One region of the Streptomyces thermospinosisporus genome, then DNA from elsewhere that is predicted to be linked to it. Evidence: riboswitches for the same ligand, from Rfam matches in the RefSeq annotation. Region 1 holds a riboswitch; each other region holds the start of a gene.

Evidence for each region. A riboswitch is a leader RNA that binds a small molecule or an ion and turns the genes downstream of it on or off. The one in region 1 is predicted to bind cobalamin.
Region 2: another riboswitch for cobalamin. It lies ahead of ABD207_RS14410 (cobalamin biosynthesis protein); the one in region 1 lies ahead of ABD207_RS05060 (ribonucleoside-diphosphate reductase subunit alpha).
Region 3: another riboswitch for cobalamin. It lies ahead of ABD207_RS30025 (SCO2321 family membrane protein); the one in region 1 lies ahead of ABD207_RS05060 (ribonucleoside-diphosphate reductase subunit alpha).

The regions. Positions count from the first base shown of each region.
Region 1 is NZ_BAAAIZ010000010.1:24,592-34,745, reverse strand. It holds gene nagB (glucosamine-6-phosphate deaminase) at 172-957, shown strand; gene ABD207_RS05080 (GntR family transcriptional regulator) at 1,127-1,891, shown strand; gene ABD207_RS05075 (DUF3311 domain-containing protein) at 2,119-2,385, shown strand; gene mctP (monocarboxylate uptake permease MctP) at 2,382-4,010, shown strand; gene ABD207_RS05065 (GNAT family N-acetyltransferase) at 4,139-4,642, shown strand; cobalamin riboswitch at 4,695-4,832, shown strand; gene ABD207_RS05060 (ribonucleoside-diphosphate reductase subunit alpha) at 4,955-7,327, shown strand; gene ABD207_RS05055 (ribonucleotide-diphosphate reductase subunit beta) at 7,390-8,346, shown strand; gene ABD207_RS05050 (hypothetical protein) at 8,418-8,651, opposite strand; gene ABD207_RS05045 (helix-turn-helix domain-containing protein) at 8,760-9,722, shown strand; gene ABD207_RS05040 (bifunctional albaflavenone monooxygenase/terpene synthase) at 9,766-10,154, opposite strand, start outside.
Region 2 is NZ_BAAAIZ010000038.1:88,795-98,948, reverse strand. It holds gene ABD207_RS14435 (alpha/beta hydrolase) at 234-1,361, opposite strand; gene ABD207_RS14430 (class II aldolase/adducin family protein) at 1,694-2,443, opposite strand; gene ABD207_RS14425 (lysozyme) at 2,639-3,391, shown strand; gene ABD207_RS14420 (inorganic phosphate transporter) at 3,569-4,876, shown strand; gene ABD207_RS14415 (hypothetical protein) at 4,922-5,143, shown strand; cobalamin riboswitch at 5,271-5,410, shown strand; gene ABD207_RS14410 (cobalamin biosynthesis protein) at 5,544-6,485, shown strand; gene ABD207_RS14405 (cobyric acid synthase) at 6,482-8,014, shown strand; gene cobN (cobaltochelatase subunit CobN) at 8,011-10,154, shown strand, end outside.
Region 3 is NZ_BAAAIZ010000121.1:2,681-12,834, reverse strand. It holds gene ABD207_RS30055 (cytochrome P450) at 1-289, shown strand, start outside; gene ABD207_RS30050 (aggregation-promoting factor C-terminal-like domain-containing protein) at 457-867, opposite strand; gene ABD207_RS30045 (ECF transporter S component) at 1,129-1,965, opposite strand; gene ABD207_RS30040 (ABC transporter ATP-binding protein) at 1,962-3,662, opposite strand; gene ABD207_RS30035 (energy-coupling factor transporter transmembrane component T) at 3,659-4,783, opposite strand; gene ABD207_RS30030 (SCO2322 family protein) at 4,941-5,633, opposite strand; gene ABD207_RS30025 (SCO2321 family membrane protein) at 5,630-6,856, opposite strand; cobalamin riboswitch at 6,977-7,115, opposite strand; gene ABD207_RS30020 (Strvi_7410 family MBL fold metallo-hydrolase) at 7,472-8,554, opposite strand; gene ABD207_RS30015 (aldehyde dehydrogenase) at 8,758-10,154, shown strand, end outside.

The sequences.
Region 1 (10,154 bases):
GCGCGCCGCTGGAAGGCCGGAGTGACTGGAGCGAGGAGACGAAAGAGGCGGAGAAGGGCCATGGGACGGGACCCGCTCCTCTGTTAGATTGGTCTAAACCACATCCGGGACGGATGCCCGCACCGGCGTCGCACCCGGCCCGAGCCCTCCTTCCAGATCGGCAGGCCCAGCGTGGAAGTTGTCATCGTTCCGGACGCCCCGGCCGGCGGCGAACTCATCGCCGAGGCCATCGCTCAGCTCCTGCGGCGCAAGCCCGACGCCCTGCTCGGTGTGGCCACCGGCTCGACGCCGCTGCCCGTCTACGAGGCGCTGGCCGCGAAGGTGCACGCCGGCGCGGTCGACGCCTCCCGGGCCCGGGTGGCGCAGCTCGACGAGTACGTGGGGCTGCCCGCCGACCACCCCGAGTCGTACCGCTCGGTGCTGCGGCGCGAGGTGCTGGAGCCGCTCGGCATCCCGATGGAGTCGTTCATGGGCCCCGACGGGACCGCCGAGGACGTGCAGGGCGCCTGCGAGGCGTACGACAGGGCGCTGGCCGAGGCCGGCGGCGTGGACCTGCAGCTGCTCGGGATCGGCACGGACGGGCACATCGGCTTCAACGAGCCGTGCTCCTCGCTCGCCTCGCGCACCCGGATCAAGACGCTGACCGAGCAGACCCGGATCGACAACGCGCGCTTCTTCGACGGCGACATCGAGCAGGTGCCGCACCACGTCATCACCCAGGGCATCGGCACCATCCTGGAGGCCCGCCACCTGGTGCTGCTCGCCACCGGCGAGGGCAAGGCGGACGCGATCGCGGCCACGGTGGAGGGCCCGGTCGCCGCGGTGTGCCCGGCCTCGGCGCTGCAGCTGCACCCGCACGCCACCGTGGTGGCCGACGAGGCCGCCGCCTCCAAGCTGAAGCTGGCCGACTACTTCCGTCACACCTACGCGAACAAGCCGCGGTGGCAGGGGCTCTGATCACCGTCTCACGACCCCGTCATGGACTAGACCAGCCCCCGTCCCGGCGGTATACAGAGGAGATCACGGAGCGTGCGGGGCACCGCCCCGCCGCGAGCCGTGCCACGATGTGGTCCGTGGCCGATGGGGATGTCGGTCGCTTCGGGACTCGGAGCCGGGAAGGCAGAGCATGAGCACCGACGTCAGCAGTGCGGAGAACGAGAACGGGACCACGGTCCGTACGGCGCGCGTGCCCAAGTACTACCGGCTGAAAAAGCACCTGCTGGACATGACCGAGACCGCGCCGCCCGGCACTCCGGTGCCGCCGGAGCGGACGCTGGCCGCGGAGTTCGACACCTCGCGCACCACCGTGCGCCAGGCGCTGCAGGAGCTGGTGGTCGAGGGGCGCCTGGAGCGCATCCAGGGCAAGGGCACGTTCGTCGCCAAGCCCAAGGTGTCGCAGGCGCTGCAGCTGACCTCCTACACGGAGGACATGCGCGCCCAGGGACTCGAGCCGACCTCGCAGCTGCTCGATCTGGGGTACATCACGGCCGACGACCGGCTGGCCGAGCTGCTGGACATCGCGCCCGGCGGCCGGGTGCTGCGCATCGAGCGGCTCCGGATGGCCAACGGCGAGCCCATGGCCATCGAGATCACCCATCTGAGCGCCAAGCGCTTCCCGGCGCTGCGCCGCAGCCTGGCGAAGTACTCCTCGCTCTACACGGCCCTCGCCGAGGTCTACGACGTGCATCTGGCGGAGGCCGAGGAGACCATCGAGACCTCGCTGGCCACCCCGCGCGAGGCCGGCCTGCTGGGCACCGATGTGGGCCTGCCGATGCTGATGCTCTCGAGGCACTCGCTGGACCGTGACGGCAAGCCGGTGGAGTGGGTGCGCTCGGTGTACCGGGGCGACCGGTACAAGTTCGTCGCCCGGCTCAAGCGCCCTCAGGAGTGAGCGGTCCGCTGCGGTCCCGCGCGCTCTCGGCGGGGCCGTCCGCGGTCCTCGGCGGGCCACCCATTCCCGGCAAATCGGACGGTTGACAGAGATTTCGTTGCTGTTGTTTTGCGGTTGAGCGGCGCTCGCATACCGCTGAGCGGACGCGGGGTTCCTGACCTGGTGCGCCTGACCTAGATTTCCTGCGCATTGCCAGCCGGTGAACCGTGAGGGGACAGGAGCCGCAGATGTCGCAAGCCCCAGTTACCGGCAGGGAACCGGTGGTGACGCCCGTGCGCGTCGTCATCGGTCTCTGCCTCGTCGCACCGTTCGTCGCCATGCTGTGGGTCGGCTCGTACGCCAAGACCGACCCGGTGCTGATCGGCATCCCGTTCTTCTACTGGTACCAGATGCTGTGGGTGCTGATCTCGACCACGCTGACGATGGTCGCCTACAAGCTCTGGCAGCGTGACCAGCGTGCCCGCAAGGCCTCGAAGGGCGGTGCGGAGCAGTGAACGAGGACGTCAACGTCGTAGCGCTCGCCGTCTTCATCTTCTTCTTCGTGCTGGTCACGGTCATGGGCTTCCTGGCCGCGCGCTGGCGCAGGGCGGCGAACGAGCACACCCTGGACGAATGGGGCCTGGGCGGACGGTCGTTCGGTACCTGGGTGACCTGGTTCCTGCTGGGCGGTGACCTGTACACCGCGTACACCTTCGTGGCCGTCCCGGCGGCGATCTACGCGGCAGGCGCGGCGGGCTTCTTCGCGGTGCCGTACACGATCCTGGTGTATCCGCTGATCTTCACCTTCCTGCCCCGCCTGTGGTCGGTGTCGCACAAGCACGGCTATGTGACCACCTCCGACTTCGTGCGCGGCCGCTTCGGCTCGAAGGGGCTGTCGCTTGCGGTGGCGGTCACCGGCATCCTGGCGACGATGCCGTACATCGCGCTGCAGCTGGTCGGCATCCAGGCCGTGCTCGACGTGATGGGCGTCGGCGGCGGCGAGAGCACCAACTGGTTCATCAAGGACCTGCCGCTGCTGATCGCCTTCGGTGTGCTGGCCGCGTACACCTACTCGTCCGGTCTGCGGGCGCCCGCGCTGATCGCGTTCGTCAAGGACACGCTGATCTACGTGGTGATCGCGGTGGCGATCATCTACATCCCGATCAAGCTGGGCGGGTTCGACGACATCTTCGCCAGCGCGACCAAGGCCTTCGGCGAGACCAACCCGGCCACCGGCCAGCCGCGCGGTGCGCTGGTGCCGGGCGACGCGGGCCAGTGGACGTACGCGACACTGGCGTTCGGCTCGGCGCTGGCGCTGTTCATGTACCCGCACTCGATCACGGCGACGCTGTCCTCGCGCAGCCGTGAGGTGATCCGCCGCAACACCACGATCCTGCCGCTGTACTCCCTGATGCTGGGCCTGCTGGCGCTGCTCGGCTTCATGGCGATCGCGGCCGGGGTGAAGGTGCAGAACGGCCAGCTGGCGATCCCGCAGCTGTTCGAGAACATGTTCCCGGACTGGTTCGCGGGCGTGGCCTTCGCGGCCATCGGCATCGGCGCGCTGGTGCCGGCGGCGATCATGTCGATCGCGGCGGCGAACCTGTTCACCCGCAACATCTACAAGGACTTCATCAAGCCCGACGCCACGCCCAAGGACGAGACGCGGGTGTCCAAGCTGGTCTCGCTGCTGGTGAAGGTGGGTGCGCTGGTCTTCGTCCTGACCATGGACAAGACGGTGGCGATCAACTTCCAGCTGCTGGGCGGCATCTGGATCCTGCAGACCTTCCCGGCGCTGGTGGGCGGCCTGTTCACCCGCTGGTTCCACCGGTGGGCGCTGCTGGCCGGCTGGGCGGTCGGCATGATCTACGGCACGGCCGCCGCGTACGGGGTGTCCTCGCCGACGCAGAAGCACTTCGGCGGCAGCGCGGACGAGATCCCGGGCATCGGCGAGATCGGGTACATCGGTCTCACCGCCTTTGTGATCAACGTGCTGGTGACGGTGGTGCTGACCTTCGTGTTCAAGGCGGTCAAGGCGCCCGAGGGCAACGACGAGACCCAGCCGTCGGACTACACGGCGGACGCGGGCGACCCCGGTGTCCAGGTGGAGCTGCCGCCGGCCACCGCGGCCGCCGAGCACTGACGCGCTGACGCACTGACGCACTGACGCTCTGATGCGCTGAGCGCGGTTCCCGCGCCGTCGTGGGCCGGGCACGGGCCGCCGGAGAGATCCGGCGGCCCGTTGTCGTACCCGTGCGGCAGACTCGGCCCATGGACATCGTCATCAGGCCGGTGCAGACCGAGGAGTACGAGGAGCTGGGGGAGATCACCGCCCGGGCCTATCTCGACGACGGGCTGCTGGACTTCGGGGAGAGCGACTCCTACCTGGGCGAGCTGCGGGACGTGGCCAAGCGGGCGGCGGCCGCCGAGGTGCTGGTCGCCGAGGAGCGGGGGCGGCTGCTGGGCGGGGTGACCTTCGTGCCGGACGGAGGGCCGATGGCGGACATCGCCGGGCCGGGCGAGGCCGAGATACGGATGCTCGCGGTGGACCGGGCCGGCCGGGGGCGGGGCGCCGGGGAGGCCCTGGTGCGCGCCTGTGTGGAGCGGGCGCGGGCGCTCGGGTGCGAGCGGATGGTGCTGTCCACGCAGGCGTCGATGCATGCGGCGCACCGCATCTACGAACGGCTCGGGTTCGTCCGCACCCCCGAGCGGGACTGGAACCCGGTCCCGCACCTGGACGACCTCACGCTGCTCACCTATGAACTGACGCTCTGACAGCATCGCGGCACAACATATGGGGGTGCTCTCACCACCCGGCACAAGATGTATGCTCATGCTCGCTGTCGCCGCAGGGGAATCCGGTGCGAATCCGGAACTGTCCCGCAACGGTGTACTCGTGCGTGCCCGCATCTCGTGTGCGTGCCACGGGCCAAGTCCGAGGACCTGCCGGCAGTGCGCCCGGCCGTCCGGTCGGGTGCCCTGACGTCCGGGCCTCGCGGAATGGGCCGGTGGACGCGGCGCCGCGTGCGCTCGTGAGCTGCCTCCTTCCCTCGACGAGGCCCCTGTGCCGAGCGAGGGAGACCCCACGTGACCATCGCGCCAGCCGATCCGGCTTCAGCGATCGACGTGACCGAGGCGGGCGACGGCCCCGGTGCCGCGCTGCTGCGGACCCTGACCGAGCTGACCGCCGACCTGCCCGACGCCGACCCCGGCCGGGTGGCCGCCGCCGCGCTGCGCGGCCGCTCCGCCCGCGCCGACGAGGCGGAGCTGCGGGAGCTGGCCACCGAGGCGGCGGCCGGGCTGATCTCCGAGGACCCCGCCTACTCCCGGCTCGCCGCCCGGCTGCTGACCATCGGCATCCGCGCCGAGGCCGCCTCCCAGGGCGTCACCTCGTTCACCACCTCCGTCGCGACCGGTCACCGCGAGGGCCTCATCGCGGACCGGACCGCCGCGTTCGTCCGGCTGCACGCCGAGCGCCTGGACGCGCTGATCGACACCGGCGCCGACGACCGCTTCGGCTACTTCGGCCTGCGCACCCTGCACAGCCGCTATCTGCTGCGGCACCCGATCACCCGCAAAGTGATCGAGACGCCCCAGCACTTCCTGCTGCGGGTGGCCGCCGGTCTCGCCGAGGACGACACCGTCCGCGCGCTGGAGGAGGTCGCGGCGCTGTACCGGCTGATGAGCCGGCTGGACTATCTGCCCTCCTCCCCCACGCTGTTCAACTCCGGCACCCGTCACCCGCAGATGTCCTCCTGCTACCTGCTGGACTCCCCCAAGGACGAGCTGGACTCCATCTACGACCGCTACCACCAGGTGGCCCGCCTGTCGAAGCACGCCGGCGGCATCGGGCTGTCGTACTCCCGCATCCGCTCCCGGGGTTCGCTGATCCGGGGCACCAACGGGCACTCCAACGGCATCGTGCCGTTCCTGAAGACGCTGGACGCCTCGGTGGCCGCGGTGAACCAGGGCGGCCGGCGCAAGGGCGCGGCGGCGGTGTACCTGGAGACCTGGCACTCGGACATCGAGGAGTTCCTGGAGCTGCGCGACAACACCGGTGAGGACGCCCGGCGCACGCACAATCTGAACCTGGCGCACTGGGTGCCGGACGAGTTCATGCGGCGGGTCAGCGCCGACGAGCAGTGGTCGCTGTTCTCGCCCTCGGACGTGCCCGAGCTGGTCGACCTGTGGGGCGAGGAGTTCGACGCGGCGTACCGCAAGGCGGAGGCGGCGGGCCTGGCGAGGAAGACCCTGCCCGCGCGTGAGCTGTACGGGCGGATGATGCGCACCCTGGCGCAGACCGGCAACGGCTGGATGACCTTCAAGGACGCCGCCAACCGCACCGCCAACCAGACCGCCGAGCCCGGCCAGGTGATCCACTCCTCCAACCTCTGCACGGAGATCCTGGAGGTCACCAGCGACGGCGAGACGGCGGTGTGCAACCTCGGGTCGGTCAACCTCGGCGCGTTCGCCGACCCGGCGACGAGGGACATCGACTGGCAGCGGCTGGACGAGACCGTGCGCACGGCCGTGACCTTCCTCGACCGGGTCGTCGACATCAACTTCTACCCGACCGAGCAGGCGGGCCGCTCCAACGCCAAGTGGCGGCCGGTGGGCCTCGGTGCGATGGGGCTGCAGGACGTCTTCTTCAAGCTGCGGCTGCCCTTCGACTCCCCGGAGGCGAAGGCGCTGTCCACGAAAATCGCCGAGCGGATCATGCTCGCCGCCTACGAGGCCTCCGCCGATCTGGCCGAGCGCAACGGGCCGCTGCCGGCCTGGGAGAAGACCCGCACGGCCCGGGGTGTGCTGCATCCCGACCACTACGACGTCGAGTTCGCCTGGCCGGAGCGCTGGGCGGCGCTGCGGGAGCGGATCGCCTCCACCGGCCTGCGCAACTCGCTGCTGCTTGCGATCGCGCCGACCGCCACCATCGCCTCCATCGCGGGCGTCTACGAGTGCATCGAGCCGCAGGTGTCCAACCTGTTCAAGCGCGAGACGCTCTCCGGTGAGTTCCTCCAGGTCAACTCGTACCTGGTCGATGACCTCAAGCGGCTCGGGGTGTGGGACGCGCGCACCCGGGAGGCGCTGCGCGAGGCGAACGGCTCGGTGCAGGGCTTCGCATGGATCCCCGAGGACGTGCGGCGGCTGTACCGCACGGCCTGGGAGATCCCGCAGCGCGGTCTGATCGACATGGCCGCCGCCCGCACCCCGTTCCTGGACCAGTCCCAGTCCCTGAACCTGTTCATGGAGACGCCGACCATCGGCAAGCTCTCCTCGATGTACGCGTACGCCTGGAAATCGGGCCTGAAGACGACGTACTACCTGCGTTCGCGCCCGGCGACCCGGATCGCCCGCGCGGCCCGCGCGCAGCAGCCCACCGTCCCCGCGCAGACCACCGCCGATCCCGAGGCGGTCGCCTGCTCCCTGGAGAACCCCGAGTCCTGCGAGGCATGCCAGTGACCACCAGCACCACCCGTCCCCAGAACCTGCTCGACCCCGGCTTCGAGCTGACGCTGCGGCCGATGCGGTACCCCGACTTCTACGAGCGCTACCGGGACGCCATCAAGAACACCTGGACCGTGGAGGAGGTCGACCTCCACTCCGACGTGGCCGACCTCGCCAGGCTCAGCCCGTCCGAGCAGCATCTGATCGGCAGGCTGGTGGCGTTCTTCGCCACCGGCGACTCGATCGTGGCGAACAACCTGGTGCTGACGCTGTACAAGCACATCAACTCGCCCGAGGCGCGGCTGTATCTGAGCCGTCAGCTGTTCGAGGAGGCCGTTCACGTCCAGTTCTATCTGACGCTGCTGGACACCTATCTGCCCGACCCGGACGACCGGGCCGCCGCCTTCGCGGCCGTGGAGAACATCCCGTCGATCCGGGAGAAGGCCGGGTTCTGCTTCAAGTGGATGGACTCGGTGGAGGAGATCGACCGGCTGCGCACCAGGGAGGACCGCCGCCGGTTCCTGCTCAACCTGATCTGCTTCGCGGCGTGCATCGAGGGCCTGTTCTTCTACGGGGCCTTCGCCTACGTGTACTGGTTCCGCAGCCGGGGCCTGCTGCACGGGCTGGCGACCGGCACCAACTGGGTGTTCCGCGACGAGACGATGCACATGTCGTTCGCCTTCGACGTGGTCGACACCGTGCGCAAGGAGGAGCCGGAGCTCTTCGACGAGGAGCTGGGCCGGCAGGTGACCGACATGCTGCGCGAGGCGGTCGAGGCGGAGCTGCAGTTCGCCCGTGACCTGTGCGGCGACGGGCTGCCGGGGATGAACACCGAGTCGATGCGGCAGTACCTGGAGTGCGTAGCCGACCAGCGGCTGACCCGGCTGGGCTTCGCCCCCGTCTACGGCTCGGAGAACCCGTTCTCGTTCATGGAGCTGCAGGGGGTGCAGGAGCTGACGAACTTCTTCGAGCGGCGCCCGTCCGCGTACCAGGTCGCCGTGGAGGGCACGGTCGACCTGGACGAGGACTTCTAGGAGCCCCTAGGAGACCTCCCCGGTCTCCGGGAAGGCTCTTCGGCCGGTGTCCGTCCGGGTGCCACCTCGTCTCACGCCGCTCGCGCGGTGTGCTGCGAGGTGGCGTCACGGCGCGACGTGTGGCCGGCGGAGGCCGACGTGTGGCCGGCGGGGGCACGGGGCGTGACCCGTGTCGTGTCCCTTGCGGTCCCGGCCTGCCGGAGCTGACGGTCGATCCTCCGCTCGTGCGCGATGCCGATCGCGGCGGGGAGGATCATCAGGGCGAACAGGGCGAGAACGACGAGCATTCCGATCAGTGCTTCCATGTGTGCCGTATCCATGGACACCACTGTCGCGCCAGACACTCCTTACAAACAGTGGCAGGACTGCCGCACACCCTCGATTTCCTGCCAATGACGCGGCACACTGGGAGCATGCTCCGCAATGTGGCCGCCGTCCTCCTCAACGGCGTGAACCCCTTCGAACTCGGTGTCGTCTGCGAGGTCTTCGGCATCGACCGCAGCGACGAGGGACTGCCGGTGTACGACTTCGCCGTGGCCTCGGCGGAGGGCACCGTGCTGCGCTGCAACTCGGGCCTCACCCTCCAGGTGGAGCACGGCCTGGAGCGGCTGGAGGAGGCCGATCTGGTCGCCGTGCCGGCCGGGTCCGGCTTCGAGAGCCGCACGTTCCCGCCAGAGCTGCTTCAGGCCCTGCGCCGGGCGGTGGACCGGGGCGCTCGGGTGCTCAGCGTCTGCTCCGGGGTCTTCGTGCTCGCCGCGGCCGGGCTGCTGGACGGCCGCCGCTGCACCGTGCACTGGCGCCACGCCGAGACGCTGAGCAGGCAGTATCCGCATCTGACGGTGGAGCCGGACGTGCTCTACGTCGACGAGGACCCGGTGATCACCTCCGCGGGCACCGCCGCCGGGATCGACGCCTGCCTGCACCTGGTCCGCAAGGAGGAGGGCCCGGAGGTGGCCAACAAGATCGCCCGGCGCATGGTGGTGCCCCCGCACCGCGACGGCGGCCAGGCCCAGTACATCGAGCGCCCGCTGCCGCAGCACTCCGGTGACACGGTGGCCGGGGTGCTGGTGTGGATGGAGCAGAACCTCGACCAGGAGGTCACCGTCGAGCAGCTCGCCGCCCGCGCCCATATGTCGCCGCGCACCTTCGCCCGCCGCTTCCAGCAGGAGACCGGCACCACGCCCTACCGCTGGATCCTGCGCCAGCGGGTGCTGCTCGCCCAGCAGCTCCTTGAGAGGACCGACGAGACGGTGGACGCGATCGCGGGCCGCACCGGCTTCGGCAACGCCGCGGCGCTGCGCCACCACTTCGTGCGCGCGGTGGGGACCACCCCGCAGGCCTACCGGCGCACGTTCAGGGGCACGGAAGCCGCCTGAACGTGCGCCGTGCCGGCCGGCGACGCGCGCCGGGGCCGGCCGGTCAGCGGGGCAGCGCCCGCAGCATCAGCCGCCTGGGCCGCAGCGTGATGCCGATGCGGGGCCGGGTGTCCGAGCCGGGTGCGTGCTCGAACCGGTAGTTCGAGGCGATCGCCGCGGTGATGAGCGTCAGCTCGGCCATCGAGAAGTGGTCGCTGGGGCACTTGCGGTTGCCCACGCTGAACGGGCTCATCGCGTACTTGGGCACCTCCTTGGACCGCTCGGGGAGCCAGCGGTCGGGGTCGAACTCCTCGTGCCGCCGGTACGACCGGTGGTCGCGCTGGATGGCGTACGGGCTGTAGATGAGGTCGGCCCCCTTGGGAATGCGGTATCCGCCGAGTTCCGTGTCGGCCACCGCCCGCCGGGTCAATATCCAGACGGCCGGATACAGGC
Region 2 (10,154 bases), on a different contig from region 1:
TCGCTCTGGGTGCGGCGGCCAGGGGTCGCGGGCGGACGAGTCGAAGCCTGGAGTCGCGCGGGATACGGGACGTCACGGGTGCAGTCTTCCGGTTGACGGTCCGAAAACCCAAACGGAATGTCACGGGCGGCTACGGAGAGGGCCAACGCACGGCCCGACAACGGCGGTGAGGGGCGTGATCAGGCCATGGGGCGAGCGCGGACCGGAATCACGGCAGAGAGTCCGGCAAAGGGTCACATCAAGGGGGTGAGGAAGCGGCGGAGGGCCTCCTCGTAGGAGTCGGGGTGGGCGTTCCACATGGCGCCGTGCGGGGCGTCCGTGACGGGGTGCAGGGTGACGGTGTTGGGGTGGGCGTCGGCGAGGCGGCGGGAGAAGTGCCAGGGAGCCACGGTGTCGCCGGGCCCGTGGAAGATGTGGGTCGGGATGGCGATGCGGTCCAGGTGGAGGGTGCCGGGGTCGCGGTCGCCGTAGAGGCCGGTGCGGCCCTTGGCGGCACGGACCGCGAGCGGCAGCAGCGGGCCCGGGGTGCGGCGGGCGGCGGCCAGGGCGCGCAGGGTCGCCTCCCAGCTGAGCACCGGCGAGTCCAGCACGAGCCCGGCGATCCGCTCCCGCAGCGGCGAGCGGGCGGCGGCGCGCAGCGCCATGGTCGCGCCGGTGGACCAGCCGAGCAGCACCACCTGCCGGGCGCCCGAGTCCACGGCGTGCCGGATCGCGGCGTCCAGGTCGCGCCACTCGGTCTCGCCGAAGTGGTGCAGGCCGTCCGGTGAGCGCGGCGCGCCCTGGTCGCCCCGGTAGGCGAGGGCGAGCACCGGGAAGCGGTGGCTGTGCAGGAACTCCATGAGATTCAGGGCGTGTTCCCGGGTGGCGGCGAGTCCGTGCACCGCGATCACCCAGGTGCCCCGGGCGCCCGGCACGAACCAGGCGGGCAGCGGGCCGAGTTCACCGGGGATGCTCAGGTCGGTGTGCTCCAGCCCAAGGGCGGTGCCGGGGTCCCCGACGTACAGGTTGGGCACCAGCCAGGCGCGGTCGCCGGGCTCCAGCGTGCCGTGGGTGACGCGTTCCAGGCGGCGGACGACGGTGTCGGCGGACTGCGAGGCGCCCTCCAGGACGGGCCCGACCACCGCGTGGACTCCGTCGCCGGCGAGCCCGTAGCGGCCGGGGCGCAGCGCGGCGAGGTGCCGGGTGAGACTGACCTGCCCGGCGGCCGTGCCGTGCACGGTGAGCCGGGGTTCGGTGGGCAGCGGCCTGCCCGGGGGCGCTTTGAGGGCGCTGTCGCTGGCGAGCCGGCCGGCGGCCACGGCGGCGGCACCGGCCCCTATCACGGCGGAGACGGCAGCAGCCGTCGCTCTGACAGGACGCACCCCACCAGTCTCCCGGCCCTCCCGGCACCGGGCCAGTGGGCAACGCAGGAGGAGTGACGCGCAGAGGCCTCGCGGCAACTACGCCCAGTCGCGCCTACGGCCCGCCTGGCTGCGGGCAGCGCAGCCGCGTCACCGCGGGCAATCGTGCCGCCTGGGGCGATGGGGGTCCCCCCGCTCGAGCGAAGTCGAGAGTGGGGGAGGGTGGGCGATGGGGGTGCCCCCGCTCGAGCGCAGCCGAGAGTGGGGGAGGCACCCCCTGCAGCGGGGCCAGCGCCCACCCACCCCCGCCCAGCACCCACCCCGGGCGCCCATCCCAGGCACACCACTGCAGCTCAGGACCCGCCCCCGTCACCCCCATCCTGCCCATACCCCCGCAACCGCTCCGCCACCTCATCAAGCTGAGCCGGCGAGAGCAGACTCGGCGTACGCCCCGGCACGGCAGACGCGGTCAGCCAAACCCGGCACATCCACTCCAGCTGCGCAGTCCGGTCATAGGCCTGGGTCAGCGTCGAGCCATACGTCACAGTCCCGTGGTTCTGCAAAAGGCAACCCGTGCGCCCGCTCAGCGCATCGAGCATGTTCTCGGCCAACTCCTCCGTCCCGTAAGTCGCATAGCGGGCAACCCGGACGGGCCCGCCGAGGGCCGCGGCCATGTAGTGGATCAGCGGGAGCTCGTGGACGAGCGTGGAGACGGCCGTCGCGTGCACGGCGTGGGTGTGGACGACGGCGCGGGCGTCGGTCGCGCGGTACACGGCCAGATGCAAGGGCAGCTCGCTGGTGGGCACGAGCGTGCCGAGGACCTGGCGGCCGGCGAGGTCGACGCCGGTCACATCGTCCGGCGTGAGCCGGCCGTAGGGCACTCCGGACGGCGTGACCAGGACCGTTTCCCCGACGCGCACCGAGACATTGCCGGAGGTGCCGACGACCAGACCCTCGGCGGCGGTCCGGCGCGCGGTGTCCACCAGGTCGACCCAGGCGCGCGCCTCATCCTCGCTCACACGCCGCCTTCGCGATTCCCCCACACCCCCCGCACCGTTTCCGACGCCACTGGCGTCACGCCGGTCGTCCCGCTGCTCAGCCATGCCGTGATCCTGCCAGGAGCCCTCCGGGGCCCTTGTGAGCCAGGGCACTTTAGGACGGAATGCGACCTTCCGTAAGGGTGCATATCCCCCATATCGACCAGCGGGATCACCTTGGCCGGAGATCGTCCCGCATTCAACGATCTTCCAGTAGCGTCGAGGCGTTCACGTGCACATCGCCATATCCGGGGGGAAGCAATGGCCCGTGATCGCATGCCGGCGTCCCGTCGCCGCCGCAGGCTCCTCACCGCCTCCGTGGCCGCTCTGGCGCTCGGCGGGACCGTCCTCGCCGAGGCGCCGGCCGTCTCGGCGAGCCGCCCGAAGGGGCACGACGTCTCGTCGCACCAGAAGAGCGTGAACTGGCAGAAGGCGAGGTCCAAGGGCGCCCGGTTCGTCTACGTCAAGGCGACCGAGTCCACCACCTACCGCAATCCGCACTTCCGGCAGCAGTACGACGGCTCCCGCAGGGCCGGGCTGATCCGCGGCGCCTATCACTTCGCACTGCCGGACCGGTCCTCGGGCCGGGCCCAGGCGGCCTGGTTCGTACGCAACGGGGGCGCCTGGAGAGCCGACGGGCGCACGCTGCCGCCCGCTCTCGACATCGAGTACAACCCGTACGACCGCAAGGAGAAGTGCTACGGGCTGAGCAAGGCCCGGATGACCGCCTGGATCCGCTCGTTCAGCAACGAGGTCCACCGGCGCACCGGCCGCCGACCTGTGATCTACACCACCACCCACTGGCGGCGGACCTGCACCGGCAACAGCCCCGCCTTCGGCCGGGACCACCCGCTGTGGATCGCCCGTTACAGCAGGTCGGGACCGGGTGCGCTGCCGGCGGGCTGGTCGTCGTGGACGTTCTGGCAGTACGACAACAGCGGCACTCTTCCGGGTGACCAGAATTACTTCAACGGGTCGCTCGGCCGGCTGAAGGCACTGGCGCGGGGGCGCTGAGCAGCCGTCTCGCCGTGCCGTCGCGGGGCCGGGCGTACCGTACGGGTCCGGCCCCGCCGTCCGGCGGAACAACAGCCGCCTCTTCCGGTCACCGCCGTGCCCCTCCCAGTTCATCTTCCGTTCACCCTGGTTACCTACGTTCGACCAGCCAATGACCTCGAACGATTGCCTGGGTAAATGGAAAGCTTCTCGCTGATCCTCGCGATTGTGGTGGTGACCGCACTCGCGTTCGATTTCACGAACGGTTTCCACGACACCGCGAACGCGATGGCAACGACCATTTCGACCGGTGCGATGAGGCCCAAGGCGGCAGTGGCCATGTCCGCCGTCCTCAACCTTGTCGGTGCATTTCTCTCGGTGGAGGTCGCCAACACGATCTCCAAGGGTCTCGTCGACGAGACCGGCATCCGTCCCGAGGTCATCTTCGCCGCCCTGGTCGGCGCGATCCTCTGGAACCTCCTCACCTGGCTGGTCGGTCTGCCGTCCAGCTCCTCGCACGCCCTGATGGGCGGTCTGATCGGCGCCACCGTCGCCACCGCCGGAATCGGCGCGGTGCACGGCGGCGTGCTGGTCACCAAGGTGCTGATCCCGGCGCTCGCCGCCCCGCTGGTGGCCGGCATCGCCGCGATGCTCGCCGCCCGGCTGACCTACCGCCTCGGCCGGAAGGCCGACGGCAAGGCCGCCGAGAAGGGCTACCGGGCCGGGCAGATCGCCTCCGCCGGCCTGGTCTCCCTGGCCCACGGCACCAACGACGCCCAGAAGACGATGGGCATCATCACCCTCGCTCTGATCGCCGGCGGCGCCCTCGCTCCCGACTCCGACCCGCCGCTGTGGGTCATCCTCTCCGCGGGCGTGGCCATCGCGCTGGGCACCTACCTCGGCGGCTGGCGCATCATCCGCACCATGGGCAAGGGCCTGACCGACCTTCAGCCGCAGCAGGGCTTCGCCGCCCAGACCAGCGCCGCCACGGTCATCCTGGCCTCCTCCCACCTCGGCTTCTCCCTGTCCACCACGCACTCCGTCTCCGGCTCGGTCATGGGCGCGGGCCTCGGCCGCAAGGGCGGCGTGGTCCGCTGGTCGACCGCCACCCGGATGTTCGTCGCCTGGGGCCTGACGCTGCCGGCCGCCGCGCTCGTCGCCGCGCTCGCCGAGTGGGTGTGCGGCTTCGGCGACTGGGGCACCGCCCTGGTGGCCGTCTTCCTGGTCGCCTCCAGCGCGGCCATCTGGAAGATCTCCCGGCGCGAGGTGGTCGACCACACCAACGTCAACGACCCCGAGACCCCGGCCGAGGAGCCGGCCGGCGTGGTGAACCAGGCCATCGCCGCCGTCACCCCGCCGCCCACCGGCGCCCTCGAGGAGGAGCTGACGGCCACCGTCCCGGCCCCCACCGCTCCTGCCCCCACCGCTCCGGCGCCCACCGCTCCGGCGCCCGCGGCTCCGGCGCCCGCCGACCCGGCCAACCCGCCGGCGAAGACCACCGTCTGACCGCCCCGTCCCTCACCCGGGCTCACGAAGGAAAGCAGCAGAACAATGAAGATCGACTGGGCGGCCCTCGGTTCCGTCTTCGGCGTCAGCCTCGTGGTCACGGTGGCGCTGGTGGCGCTGTTCACGCTCGGCATCACCGGCCTGTCCCGCCGTGAACGGGCCGCCGAGCAGGGCCGGTCCGCGGCCCTGGCGCTCACCGGTGCCTACGCCTGCTTCGCCGCCTGCGCGGCGGCGGTGGGCTACGGGATCTACCTGATCATGGCCTGATCCCCGCGAGCGTTTCCGGAGGGTGGTGCGAGGCGATGCCTCGCACCACCCTTTCGCGCTCCCCCACCCGAATCCCTCTGTGGGCCTCAGCACACTTCAGCCTCGCAGGTCAACGGCAAGTTGACGGCCCTTCCGGGGGCGTGGTGGACTGCCGGAGCCAAGTGCGGCGGCAGGAGAGGAAGCCGGTGGAAGTCCGGCGCGGTCCCGCCACTGTCACCGGGGTGAACAACCCCGGGAGCCAGGAACTCTCACCGCCGGTCTCGTCGAACCAGGGCGCGGACACCCTGAGTGAGGACATATATCGCCATGCGCGGCTGCCTGTTGAGGTCGATCAGCGACGCACGGCCCCGTACCGGGGCACCCCGGAGCATTCCCACCGGATCCGTCACCGGCTGAACCCATGGGTGCCGATCGCGTGTTCGCGTACGGCGCCGCCGCCGGCCTCCTCGGCGACCTGCTGCTCGGCGATCCCCGCCGCGGGCATCCGGTCGCCGCTTTCGGGCGGGCCGCGGCTGCCGTGGAACGTGTGCTGTGGCGGGACCATCGCGGCTGGGGCGCCGTGCACACCGCCGTCTGCGTCGGCGGGACGGTCGCCCTCGGCGGCCTGGCCGCCCGCTGCGTCCGCCGCTCCCCCGCCGCCTCCCTCGCCCTGACCGGCGTCGCCACCTGGGCCGTGGTGGGCGGCACCTCGCTCGCCCGGGAGGCCCGCACCATCGCCCGTGCCCTTCAGGCCGGTGACCTGGAGGCGGCCCGGGCACGGCTGCCGCATCTGTGCGGGCGGGACGCGCAGGCGCTGGACGCCGACGGCATCGCCCGCGCCGTGGTGGAGTCCGTCGCCGAGAACACCTCCGACGCGGTGGTCGGCGCCCTGGTGTGGGGCGCCGTCGGCGGGGTGCCGGGGCTGCTCGGCTTCCGCGCCGTCAACACGCTGGACGCCATGGTCGGCCACAAGTCGCCGCGCTACCGCCGCTACGGCTGGGCGTCGGCCCGGCTCGACGACCTGGCGGGCTGGCCGGGCGCGCGGCTGACCGCCGTCCTGGCCGCGCTCGCCGGGCCCGACCCGAAGGGCGCGGTGCGGGCCTGGCGGGCGGACGCCGCCGAGCACCCGAGCCCCAACGCGGGCCCCGTGGAGGCCTCGTTCGCCGGCGCGCTGGGTGTGCGGCTCGGCGGAACCCTCTCCTACGGCGGGCGCATCGAGCACCGGCCGGTGCTCAACGGGCAGGGGCGCGCGGTGACCGTGCCCGACATCGAACGGGCGGTACGGCTCTCCCGAAGGGTCGGCTGGCTCGCGCTGGGCGTAGGCGCCCTGGCGCGCAGGCTCATGAAGGGGCGGGGCGCATGAACGGTGGGCTGCTGGTCGCCGGGACCACCTCGGACGCCGGCAAGAGCGTGGTGACCGCCGGCATCTGCCGCTGGCTGGTCCGTCAGGGCGTCAAGGTGGCGCCGTTCAAGGCGCAGAACATGTCGCTGAACTCGTTCGTGACCCGGGAGGGCGCCGAGATCGGCCGGGCGCAGGCCATGCAGGCGCAGGCCTGCCGGCTGGAGCCCACGGCGCTGATGAACCCGGTGCTGCTCAAGCCCGGCGGGGAGCAGAGCAGCCAGGTGGTGCTGCTCGGCAAGCCGGTCGGCGAGCTGAGCGCACGCGGCTACCACGGCGGACGCCAACAGCGGCTGCTGGGCACCGTGCTGGACTGCCTTGCGCAGTTGCGGGGCACGTATGACGCGGTGATCTGTGAGGGGGCGGGCAGCCCGGCGGAGATCAATCTGCGCCGGACCGACATCGTGAACATGGGGATCGCGCGGGGCGCGCAGCTCCCCGTGCTGGTCGTCGGCGACATCGACCGCGGCGGTGTCTTCGCCTCCTTCTTCGGCACCGTCGCCCTGCTCTCCCGCGAGGACCAGAAGCTGGTCGCCGGCTTCCTGGTGAACAAGTTCCGCGGCGACGTGTCGCTGCTTCAGCCGGGCCTCGACATGCTGCACGGCCTCACCGGGCGGCGCACCTACGGGGTGCTGCCGTTCCGGCACGGGCTCGGCATCGACGAGGAGGACGGGCTGCGGGTCTCGCTGCGCGGCGCGGTGCGCGAGTCGCAGGTGGCCGCGCCGGTCGGCGAGGACGTGCTGCGGGTCGCGGTGTGCGCGGTGCCGCTGATGTCCAACTTCACCGACGTGGACGCGCTCGCCGCCGAACCGGGCGTCGTGGTGCGGTTCGTGGACCGTCCCGAGGAGCTGGCGGACGCCGACCTGGTGGTGGTCCCCGGAACCCGCGGCACGGTGCGGGCGCTTGAGTGGCTGCGCGAACGGGGCCTGGCGGAGGCGCTGGTGCGCCGGGCGGCCGAGGGACGTCCCGTGCTCGGCATCTGCGGCGGCTTCCAGATCCTCGGCGAGCACATCGAGGACGAGGTGGAGAGCCGCCGGGGCCGGGTGACCGGGCTCGGGATCCTGCCGGTACGGGTGCGGTTCGCCCGCGAGAAGACCCTTACCCGGCCCGCCGGCCAGGCCCTCGGAGAACGCGTCGAGGGCTACGAGATCCACCACGGCATCGCCGAAGTCCTCGGTGGTGAGACGTTCATCTCCGATGACCATGGACACAGCCTGGACGGCTGCCGGGTCGGGCACACCTGGGGCACCCACTGGCACGGCTCGCTGGAGTCGGACGGCTTCCGGCGTGCGTTCCTGCGCGAGGTGGCCGCCGCCGCGGGCCGCCGCTTCACACCGGCCCCCGACACCTCCTTCGCCGAGCTGCGCGAACAGCAGCTGGACCGGCTCGGCGACCTGATCGAACAGCACGCGGACACGGACGCGCTGTGGCGGCTCATCGAGTCCGGCGCGCCGCAAGGACTGCCCTTCATCCCACCGGGAGCGCCCGCATGAGCACTGTGTTGTTGTTGTCGACCGCCGACACCGATCTGCTGGCGGCGCGGGCCAGCGACGCCGAGTACCGGATCGGCAACCCGACCCGCGTGGACGTCACCGACGAGCTGCCCGCGCTGCTGGACGGCGCGGACATCGCCGTGGTGCGGCTGCTCGGCGGCAAGCGGGCCTGGGAGGACGGGCTGGCCGCGGTGAAGGCCTCGGGCGTCCCGGCCGTGCTGCTCGGCGGAGAGGCCGTGCCCGACGCCGAGCTGATGGCCGAGTCGACGGTGCCCGCCGGTGTGGTGGCCGAGGCGCTGCGCTACCTGGTCGAGGGCGGGCCGGACAACCTCACCCAGCTGGCCCGCTTTCTGTCCGACACCGTGCTGCTCACCGGCGAGGGCTTCGACGAGCCACGGAAGATGCCCGCCTTCGGCGTGCACGGCGAACGCCCCCTGCTCGACGGCCGCCCGACCGTCGGCGTGCTCTTCTACCGGGCGCACGAGCTGAGCGGCAACACCGCTTTCGTCGACACCCTGTGCGACGCGATCGAGGCCCGCGGCGCCAACGCCCTTCCCGTGTACTGCGGTTCACTGCGCGGCGCGGACCCGGAGCTGTACACGCTGCTGTCGAAGGCCGACGCGCTGGTCGCCACCGTGCTCGCCGCCGGCGGCACCCACGCCTCGCAGGCGTCCGCCGGCGGCGACGAAGAGACCTGGGACATCGGCGCCCTCGCCGACCTCAACATCCCCGTGCTGCAAGGACTGTGCCTGACCTCCCCGCGCGCCGCCTGGGAGGAGTCGGACGCCGCGCTGTCCCCCATGGACGCGGCGATGCAGGTCGCCATCCCGGAGTTCGACGGACGGCTGATCACCGTGCCGTTCTCCTTCAAGGAGCAGGGCCCGGACGACGTACCGGTGTACGTCGCCGACCCGGAGCGGGCCGCGCGGGTCGCCGGGATCGCCGTGCGCCATGCGGCGCTGCGGCACAAGCCGAACGCCGAGAAGAAGCTGGCACTGGTCTTCACCGCCTACCCGACCAAGCACTCCCGGGTCGGCAACGCGGTCGGCCTGGACACCCCCGCCTCGGCCGTACGCGTCCTGGACGCGCTCCGCGACGCCGGCTACTCGCTCACCGACTACCCGTCCGGCGGCGACGAGCTGATCCACCGGCTGATCGAGGCCGGCGGGCACGACGTGGAGTGGCTGACCGAGGAGCAGCTGGCCGCCGCTCCTGCACGAGTGCCGCTGGCCGACTACCGGGCCTGGTTCGACAAGCTCGACCCCGAGCTGCGGGAGGCGATGACCGAGGCATGGGGCGAACCGCCGGGCTCGCTCTATGTCGACGGTGACGACATCGTGCTGGCGGCCCTGCAGTTCGGGAACGTGGTCGTGATGATCCAGCCGCCGCGCGGCTTCGGGGAGAACCCCATCGCGATCTACCACGACCCCGACATGCCGCCCTCCCACCACTACTTGGCCGCCTACCGCTGGCTGGAGAACACCTTCGGCGCCGACGCCATCGTGCACATGGGCAAGCACGGCACCATGGAGTGGCTGCCCGGCAAGGGCCTCGGCCTGAGCGCGGGCTGCGCACCGGACGCGGTGCTCGGCGACCTGCCGCTGGTCTACCCGTTCATCGTCAACGACCCCGGCGAGGGCACCCAGGCCAAGCGCCGCGGACACGCCACCGTGGTGGACCATCTGGTCCCGCCGATGGCCCGCGCCGACACCTACGGCGACCTGGCCAAGCTGGAGCAGCTGCTCGACGAGTACGCCCTGGTCTCCGACCTGGACCCGGCGAAGGCACCGGCGGTACGGGCGCAGATCTGGACCCTGGTCAAGGCCGCCGAGCTCCACCACGACCTGCATGTGGACGAACAGCCGGACGACGACGAGTTCGACGAGTTCGTCATGCACATCGACGGCTACCTCTGTGAGATCAAGGACGTGCAGATCAGGGACGGCCTGCACATCCTGGGCGGCGGCCCGGCCGGTGAGCCGCGCGTCAACCTGGTGCTGGCGGTGCTGCGCGCCTCCCAGGTGTGGGGCGGTCAGGCCGACGCGCTGCCCGGCCTGCGGGCCGCACTGGCCGAGCACTTCGGGCTCGCGGAGAAGGAGCTGCTGGCCGAACCGGGCGCCCCGGTGAAGGTGCCGGTGGA
Region 3 (10,154 bases), on a different contig from region 1:
CCGCAAGGGCGACCGGATCGGCCTCTTCTACTCCTCCGCCAACCACGACCCGGAGGTCTTCACCGACCCGGACACCTTCGACATCACCCGCGACCCCAACCCCCACCTCGGCTTCGGCGGCGGCGGCCCCCACTACTGCCTCGGCAAGTCCCTCGCGGCCCTCGAGATCGACCTCATCTTCAACACCCTCGCCGACGCGATGCCGGACCTGAGACTCGTGAGCGAGCCCCGCCGCCTCCGCTCCGCGTGGCTCAACGGCGTGAAGGAGCTGCGGGTGAGCGCGCCCTGAGCAGCCTGTGGACCTGGCGTCGGCGGACCGCCGCTCGCCCTCGCCGGGCCCGTGGTCAAGGCGCACCGGATGCCGTCATCGGCGGCCGCCGAACCGGCATGGCGAAGGCGGCGCCCCCGGGGATCTGGGGGGCGCCGCCTTCGGTATCAGGGGGTGCTGGGAGTGGCTCAGTACCAGTTGTTGGCCTGCCAGAACTCCCACGCCTCGCACGGGCTGCCGTAGCGCTCGTTCATGTAGTTCAGGCCCCACTTGATCTGCGTGGCGGGGTTGGTCTTCCAGTCCGAGCCGGCCGAGGCCATCTTCGAGGCCGGAAGCGCCTGAACCAGCCCGTACGCACCGCTGGAGGCGTTGGTGGCGGTCGGGTTCCAGCCGCTCTCGTGCTCGACGATCTTCGAGAAGCACTGGAACTGCGCCGAGTTGCCGATCATCTTCTTGGCGATCGCCTGGGCCGAGCCGGAGTCGGCGGCCTGGGCGGGAGCGGCGGCGATCAGGGTGCCGCAGGTGACGGCGGCCAGGGCGGTACCGGCCAGAGCCTTCTTGGGGGCGGAGATCGTACGGAGGAAGGAAGCGGCGGACACAGGCGGCCTTTCGGTCGGGAGCATGACAGTCGCTTTCTGCCGTTGCCGTACGGGAGTTGCCGCTGCGGCGGGGCATGGGGCGGCGCCGTGGCCCTGGTGGGCACATCGGCGCCTGGCGACGTCGTCCACAGAAGCAGACCGGCGGATGTGTCCGCAAAGGTCCCTTTTACTAGCGTGCGTCGCATGTGGGCCGGGATGGGGGCGGTGGGCCGCTCCCGGGCGGGGATCGCGGCTACGGCCCTGCTTCGTAGGTGACCCACGTCATGTGGGGTGCTTCACCTGGGCGGGGTCCTGGAATGTGACGGGGGCCTCGAACGCGGCCCGCCGGGTGGCTCTGCGTAGTGCCTTCAGTACGGGCTTGCCGAGCGTCAGGGTCAGCACGACCGTGATCACGGCCCGGCCGAGGTCCCAGCCGAGGGAGGTCGCCAGGCAGTAGGCGGTGAAGCGGGCCAGATTGCCGGTCAGCGAGGCGTCCGGGTCGAAGGCGATGCCCGAGGCCAGCGCCGACATGAAGGGCCAGCCCGCCATGTTCATCACCGTGCCGTAGGCGAAGGCCGCCAGGAAGCCGTACCCGGCGAGCAGCCACACCTCGGGGCGCCCGCGCAGGCGGTCCGGGCCCGGCAGCAGGCCGGCGCCCATGGTGAACCAGCCCATCGCCAGCATCTGGAACGGCAGCCAGGGCCCCACCCCGCCCGTGAGCAGCGCGGAGGCGAACAGGGTGATCGCGCCGAGGACGAAGCCGAAGCCAGGCCCGAGGACCCGGCCGCTGAGCACCATGAGGAAGAACATCGGCTCCAGACCGGCCGTGCCCGCGCCGATCGGCCGCAGCGCGGCCCCCGTCGCGGCCAGCACGCCGAGCATCGCCACCGCCTTCGGGCCGAGGCCCGACTCGGAGATCGTGGCCGCCACCACCGCGACCAGCAGCACCAGCAGGCCCGCGAAGAGCCAGGGCGCGTCCTGCGCGTGCGCGGTCAGCGCGGAGGCGGGCGGTGCGAGGAACGGCCAGCCGAAGGCGACCACGCCCACCGCGCTCACCAGGGCGAGGGCGGCGAGCGAGCGCGGGCCGAGACGGACGGCCCGGGCCTGCCGGACAGTCATCGACGGACCTCCTGTGCCAGCGCCTCCCGTACCTGGCCCACCGTGAGCCAGCGCTGCGGGGCGAGGATCTTGGCGACCTGCGGCGCGAACGACGGTGAGGCGGTGACCACCTCCGCCGCCGGACCGTCCGCGATCACCTCGCCCTCGGCGATCAGCACGACCCGGTCGGCGAGTTCCGCGGCCAGCTCCACATCATGGGTGGCCAGCACGATGGCGTGACCCTCCGTGGCCAGGCCTTGCAGGAGCGTGACCAGGCGGGCCTTGGCCGCGTAGTCGAGGCCGCGGGTCGGCTCGTCCAGCAGGAGCAGCGGGGGGCGTGCGGTGAGGACCACCGCGAGGGCGAGGGTCAGGCGCTGGCCCTCGGAGAGGTCCCGGGGGTGGGTGGCGTCGTCGATCCCCGGCAGCAGCTCGGACAGCAGCGCCCGGCAGGTGCCGGGCTCCGCGTCCGCGTCCCGGTCGGCGGCGGCGCACTCGGCGGCCACCGTGTCGGAGTACAGCAGATCGCACGGCTCCTGCGGGACCAGGCCGACGCGGCGCACCAGATCGCGCGGGCGCGTCCGGTGCGGGACGGCGCCCGCGCTGCGGACCGAGCCGGCGGACGGGGCGACCAGCCCCACCAGCGCGCCCAGCAGGGTCGACTTCCCGGCGCCGTTGCGCCCCATCAGGGCGACGGTCTCTCCGGGTGCGACGGTGAGGTCGATGTGGCGCAGGGCCTGCACGCGACCCCGGCGGACGGCGAGCGCGCGCACCTCGGCGACGGGTGGCCCGGATGTACGGGCGTCGGTGTGTGACTCGGGGGTGCTGCGACGGAACAGGCCCCGGCGGGCGGAGGATGTCGGCGTCTGCGGGGCGGCCTCGCGCGGCGGTTGTTGCTGCTGCCGGCCGGCGAGGCGTTCGCGGAGCGGGGCCGCGCGGCGGCGGGCGTCGCGGACCGTCAGCGGCAGCGGAGACCAGCCGGCAAGGCGGCCGAGCTCCACCACCGGAGGGCAGACGGGGGAGACCGCCATCACCTCCTGCGGCGTGCCCAGCAGCGGCGGCTCGCCCGGAGCGGGCAGCAGGACGACCTGGTCGGCGTACTGGATCACCCGCTCAAGGCGGTGCTCGGCCATGAGGACCGTCGTACCGAGGTCGTGGACCAGCCGCTGCAGGACGGCGAGGACCTCCTCGGCCGCGGCCGGGTCGAGGGCGGAGGTCGGCTCGTCGAGCACCAGCACCCGGGGGTGCGGGGTGAGGACCGAGCCGATGGCGACGCGCTGCTGCTGGCCGCCGGAGAGCGTGGCGAGGGGACGGTCGCGCAGCCCGGCCAGGCCCAGCACGTCCAGGGTCTCCTCGACCCGGCGCCGCATCACCTCGGGCGGCAGGCCCAGCGACTCCATGCCGTAGGCGAGTTCGTCCTCCACGGTGTCCGTGACGAAGTGGGAGAGCGGGTCCTGGCCCACCGTGCCGACCACGTCGGCGAGTTCGCGCGGCTTGTGGGTGCGGGTGTCACGGCCGGCGACGGTGACCCTGCCGTGCAGGGTGCCGCCGGTGAAGTGCGGGACCAGGCCGCCGACCGCGCCCAGCACGGTCGACTTGCCGACGCCGGACGGCCCGGCCAGCAGCACGAGTTCCCCCTCGGGGACCTCGAAGTCGACGCCCCGGACGGTGGGTTCGTCCGCCCCGTCGTAGGTCACCGACACGTTCTCGAAGCGGATCACGACGGCTCCTCGCGGCTGTCCTGGTGAGGTGCGGGGGCGATGAAGGCGGGCAGCAGGCCGATCAGCACGGCCGCCGCCGGCCACAGGGGAAGCGCCGGGGCGACCAGCGGGACCACACCCGGGTGCAGCGCCGCCGGATCGCGGACGGCGGCCAGCGCCGTCACGGCCGCGACGGCGGCGCCGGAGGCGGCGACCAGCCAGGCCCGCGCGTCCCACCGGTCCGGGCGGTACCGGGTGCGCAGCGAGCGCCGGCCGCCCAGCCACAGCCCCGCCAGCGCGGCGGCGAGCCCGCCGAGCAGCAGGGGCACGCCGTAGCCGGCGCCCGCCGCGGAGAGCAGACCGTACGTCCCCGCGCAGACGCCGAGCAGACCGCCGAGGGTGAGCGCGGCGGTGGTCCGGCGGACGGCGGGCGGGACCTGCGCGGTGCGGCCGTAGCCTCGGGCGTCCATGGCGGCGGCGAGCGCCACGGAGCGTTCCAGCGCGCCCTCCAGCACGGGCAGGGCCACCTGCGCCAGGCCCCGGAGTCCCTTGTCCGGACGCCCCCGCAGGCGCCGGGCGGCGCGCAGCCGCTGGACGTCGGCGATGAGATGCGGCGCGAAGGTGAGCGCCACGACCACGGCCACGCCCGTCTCGTAGAGCGCGCCGGGCAGGGACTTCAGCAGCCGGGAGGGGTTGGCCAGGGAGTTCGCGGCGCCCACGCAGACCAGCAGGGCGGCGAGCCGGAGGCCGTCGTAGAGCGCGAAGGTGAGCGCCTCGGCGGTGACCTTGCCGCCGAGGCGGATGCCCTGCGCCCAGTCGGGCAGCGGGACTTCGGGCAGGGCGAGGATCACATGCGTGCCGGGGATCGGCGAGCCGAGGACGGTCGCGAACACGAGGCGGACGAGGAGGACGGCGAGCGCCAGCTTGACGAACACCCCGTAGGAGCGGGCCCAGGGCGCGTCGGGGCGGCGGGTGGCCACGACGTACGCGGAGACGGCGATGAGGAGGCCCAGCAGGAGCGGGTTGGTGGTGCGGGTGGCCGCGGTGCCGAGGGCCAGCGACCACAGCCACCAGGCGCCGGGGTGCAGCGCGTCCGGCCGGCCGCGGCGGGCGGTGGGCGTGCCGGTCCGTGACGGGCTCATCTCCGCGTCGGGCTGCGCCGGACCGGTCCCGGCCTCCGCCCGCGCCGGACCGGTCCCCGCGCTCTCACGGGGGGACTTGGCCGGCTCACCGCTCGCGGAGGTGCCCCGGAGGCCCTCGCGGCGTCCGGCGAGGGGCGAGGGCCCGCTGCGGGGCGTGCTATCGGCCATGCCTGCGTCGGGCCTGCCAGAGGGCGGCACCGGCCAGCAGCACCACGACCGCGGCACCGCCGATCAGCCCCAGCGAAGGCCCGCCGTCAGAGGCGGACTTGGCGGACTTCTCCTTCTCCGCGGACTGCTCCCGGGCCTGCTCCTCGTCCGCCGAGGCGTCGTCCGGAGCCTTGCCGGACACCTGCTCCCCGCAGCCCTTCGCCGGATAGCCGGCGATCGCGCACAGCAACGCCTTGGCGTCGTAGCGCAGGGGTTCGGCGACGGCCGCCAGCGCGTCGGAGGTCGTCGCGTCCTCGGGGACCCGGGCGCAGGCCGTGCGGTTGGCGGGCGGACGCTCGCCCGAGGGAGCGTCGGCCCGCGTGCCGAAGTCGAGGACCAGGGCCACGCGCTTGGTGCCGTCCTTCGGCGGGGTCTTGGCGCAGATGGTGCCGAAGTCGGCGGTGCCGCGCGGCTTCGCCGCGTCACCGGAGTCCTCGCTGACGGAGAAGCGGAAGCCCTGGACATCGCCGTCGTAGGGGCGGGCGGTGGACGGGCCCTGGGTGGCGTACGTCCACTGCTCGCCCTCGCGCTCCCAGAACGACCAGTAGCGGTACCCGGCGGCCTGCGCCTGGCCCGCTCCCGCCGGCACCGGCAGGAGCGCGGCCAGGAAGGCCAGGAACAGCACGAGCGTTCTGCGGGTCACGGCTGCTGCCTCTTCCTGCGGCCGCTGAACAGGAAGCCGATGCCGATACCGGCGACCAGGCACACGCCGACGTACCACCAGACGCCGAAGCCGGAGTCCGAGTCGGATTCGGCGTCGGAGGCGGCGGCCTTCTGCTTCTCCTTCTCGTTCTCCTTCTCGGCGGCGGGGCCGGTCGCGGCCAGCTTCTTCACCAGGTCCGTCCCGCCGAAGGCGCGCGGGTCGGCGCCGGTGGCGTGGGCGGCGAGGATCAGCTGGGCGTAGGCGGCGGGGCCGCTCTGCGCCGCCCAGCCGGCGGCGTTCTTCTCCAGCCAGGCCAGGGACTTCTTCGCCGGCTCCATCGCGCCCAGCGCGGCGAGGGCGACCACCGCGTCCGCGGTGTTGCCGTGGTCGGGCTGCTCGGAGCCGCCCAGCGAGGAGACCAGATGGCCGTCCTCGGCCAGCTCGTCCTTCAGGTACGCCCCGCCGTTCACCGCGGCCTGCCCGGGGCCGCCGGCCTTCTCGCAGGCGAGCTCAGGAGTGCCCGTCTTCGCGGGCTCGACCACCAGACCCTTGCCGAGCAGGCCGAGCACGCCCGCCGCCGTGGCGTCGGCGTTGGCGATCAGCTTGCCCTTCTTGTCCGGCTGGAAGGCGAACGCGCCCGCCCCGTCGCCCTTGCAGGGCAGCGCCAGCTTCAGCAGGGCGTCGTAGGGGGACTTGCCGTCCTTCGTCACCTGGGCCGGCTTCTCGCCGGTGGCGGCGAGCGCACCGATGACGACGGAGGTGGAGTTGGCGTCGCTCGGGCCGCCCGCGGTGTAGCCCCAGCCGCCGTCCTCGTTCTGTATGGACTTGAGCCAGTCGACGGCCTTGCCGGTCGCCTTGTGGTGCCCGCCGAGCGCGGCCAGGGCCTGGACGGCGGCGGCCGTCTGGTTGGTGTCGACGGGGGTCTTGGCGTCGCAGGCGCGCGAAGTGTCGGCGCGGTACGGGGCGAAGGAGCCGTCGGCGCACTGCTGGCCGGTCAGCCAGTCCACGGCCGCCTTCGGCGGCTTCACGCCGGCCGTGTCCTGGGCGAGCAGCGCCAGCGACTGGCGCCAGACGCCGTCGTACTGCGGGTCGCCGTCGCCGTACAGGGCGGCGGGGAGGGCCTTGGACGGCTCGGGGGACGGGGACGAGTCGGCGGCGGCCGGGGTGGCGGCGCCGATCACGGCGACGGCGGCCAGGACCGCGGCGCAGCGGCGGACGTTCATGATCGGCGGGTGCCTCTCTCCCTTGATGCCGGTGCAGGGGGCGGGCGGCAGGGGAGACCCCGGCGGCTCGGCCCCGTATACCTCGACGGTGCCGTGCTCCGGCGGACTGCCGGGCACGAGAGCCGGTCACGATCCGTGCGGGGCATTCCGGCTGACCGTCCTCCGGGGACGGATCACGGTTGCGGGTCAGCGCCGGAATTGCACCGGCTTCCCCCCGTACGGCGTGAAGCGACGCCGCCACTTTACCCGCACGTAGTCAGGGGGCAGGGTGGGGTGCCTCACCTCACGATCCCGTGCGGTCCGGGTCACGCGGCTCGTCTCGCGCGGTCCGGGTCACGCGGCTCGTCTCGCGCGGTCCGGGTCACGCGGCTCGTCTCGCGCGGTCCGGGTCACGCGGCTCGTCTCGCGCGGTCCGGGGCACGCGGCTCGTCTCGCGCGGTCCGGGTCACGCGGCTCGTCTCGCGCGGTCCGGGGCACGCGGCTCGTCTCGCGCGGTCCGGGGCACGCGGCTCGTCTCGCGCGGTCCGGGTCACGCGGCTCGTCTCGCGCGGTCCGGGTCACGCGGCTCGTCCCACACACACTCGGGCCAATGTCGCCAACTCCCGGCATTCCAGGTCATACCGCCGCGTAGGTCACCGGGCCGCTGCCCGGGACCGCCTCCGCCCGGCCGAGCTTCACCAGGTGGCGCAGATGGGACTCGGCCTCCGCGACGGCGATGGTGCGGGAGGTGTGCGGGATGTCGTCCCAGGGGCGGTTCCAGGTCATGCGCTCCGCCAGCTGCCAGGGGGTGAGCGGGGTGGCGAGCAGGGCCAGCAGGCCGGTGAGGCGGGAGGCGTGGTGGGCGCGCAGGGCGGCGACGCGGGCGGGGGCGTCGGTGAAGGGGTGCTGGTGGGCGGGGAGGATCTCGGCGGGGGTGAGACGGGCGACGCGTTCCAGGGAGTCGAGGTAGTCGCCGAGGGGATCGGTCGGGGTGGTGTCGTCGGGGTCCTCGTAGAGGCCGATGTGCGGGGTGATGCCGGGCAGCAGATGGTCGCCGGAGAAGAGACGGCCGTTGCCCGGGAGCCGGGCCGGATGCTCCTCCTCCAGGTGCAGGCAGACGTGACCGGGGGTGTGGCCCGGCGTCCACACGGCGCGCAGCCGGCGGCCCGGCAGGTCGAGCAGTTCGCCGGGGACGATCTCGCGGTCGGGGAGCGCGGGGGAGAGGGCGGGGAGGGCGCGGCGGCCCAGGGCCGCGCGCAGCGGCGCCAGATGGCTCTCGGGGGCGCCGGCGGCGGCGAGCCGGTCGGCCATGTAGGTCAGCCAGCGCTCGGGCGGGGCCTCGCGGGTGCGGCGGACGACGTCGATGTCCGCCGGGTGCATGGCGATCCAGGCGCCGGAGGCCTCGCGTACCCGGCCGGACAGGCCGTGGTGGTCGGGGTGGTGGTGGGTGACGACCACGCCGTGGATCTCGGAGACGGAGGTGCCGCAGGCGGTCAGGCCCTCGGTGAGGGTGGTCCACGCCTCGGGGTCGTCCCAGCCGGTGTCGATCAGCACCGGGCCCGCGTCGGTGTCGAGGACGTGGACCAGGGTGTGGCCGAGGGGGTTGTCCGGGATGGGGACCCGCAGCGAACGGACGCCCCCGCCATGGTCGTAGACCCCTGTCTGCGTCTGCGGCTGCCTCTGCGGTTGCGGCTGCGGCTGCGGTTGCGTATGGGCCATGGGCTCCCCCGATCGCCGGACCGGACTCCGGCCAGGTCACTATAACTAGAACGCGTTTCGACAGTAGCCCCGGACGACTTTCCTTCGGCCTTTCCGTTCCGGCCGCCCGCTGCAAGGCCCGTGGACTGTGCTGACCGGAACTGGTATCAGTGCCAGTATCTGATGGAGCGTCAGAAGCAGCGGCTTCGGGGAGGCGGCCGGCCATGACCGGGCTCGTGGAACACGGACAGCTGTTCATCGGCGGGGAGTTGACCGACCCCCAGGGCCGCGAGGTCATCGAGGTGATCTCCCCGCACACCGAGGAGGTCATCGGGCGCGTGCCGCACGCCTCGGCCGCAGACGTCGACCGCGCCGTGGTGGCGGCCCGGCGGGCGTTCGACGAGGGCCCCTGGCCACGTACGAGTCTCGCGGAGCGCATCGAGGTCGTCACCCGGATCAAGGACGGCATCGCAGCCCGCCATGAGGAGATCGCCCGCGTCGTCTCCTCCCAGAACGGCTCCCCCTACTCCTGGAGCGTGCTGGCGCAGGCGCTGGGCGCGGTGATGGTGTGGGACACCGCCATCGGGGTCGCGCGGGAATATGCGTACGAGGAGAAGCGGGACGGTGTGCTGGGCCCGATCCTGGTGCGCCGCGAGCCGGTCGGTGTGGTCGCCGCCGTGATCCCCTGGAACGTCCCGCAGTTCGTGGCCGCCGCCAAGCTCGCGCCCGCGCTGCTCACCGGCTGCACGGTGGTGCTCAAGCCCTCGCCCGAGGCGCCCCTGGACGCCTATGTGCTGGGCGAGATCGCCCGTGAGGCCGGGCTGCCCGAGGGGGTGCTGTCGATTCTGCCGGCCGACCGGGAGGTGAGCGAGTACCTGGTCGGGCACCCCGGGGTGGACAAGGTGTCGTTCACCGGGTCGGTCGCGGCGGGCCGGCGGGTGATGGAGGTGGCCGCGCGCAACCTGACCCGGGTGACGCTGGAACTGGGCGGCAAGTCGGCCGCCGTGGTGCTGCCGGACGCGGAGGTGGAGCCGGTCGTCGAGGGCCTGGTGCCGGCGGCCTGGATGAACAACGGGCAGGCCTGCGTGGCCCAGACCCGCATCCTGCTGCCCCGCTCCCGCTACGACGAGTTCGCCGAGGCCCTCGCGGCGGCGGCGAGCGCCCTGGTGGTCGGCGACCCGCTCGACCCGGCCACCCAGGTGGGCCCGCTGGTCGCCGAGCGGCAGCAGCGGCGCAGCCTCGACTACGTACGCCTCGGCCAGGAGGAGGGCGCCAAGGTCCTGGCGGGCGGCGGGCGTCCGGCCGGCCTGGACCGCGGCTGGTATGTCGAGCCCACCCTCTTCGGTGACGTCGGCAACGGCATGCGCATCGCCCGCGAGGAGATCTTCGGCCCGGTGATCTGCCTGCTGCCCTACGACGACGAGTCCGACGCGGTGAAGATCGCCAACGACTCCGACTACGGCCTCAGCGGCAGCGTCTGGACCACCGACACCCGGCGCGGCATCGACGTGGCCCGCCGCATCCGCACCGGCACCTACTCGGTGAACACCTTCAGCCTCGACATGCTCGGCCCCTTCGGCGGCTACAAGAACTCCGGCATAGGGCGCGAGTTCGGCCCCGA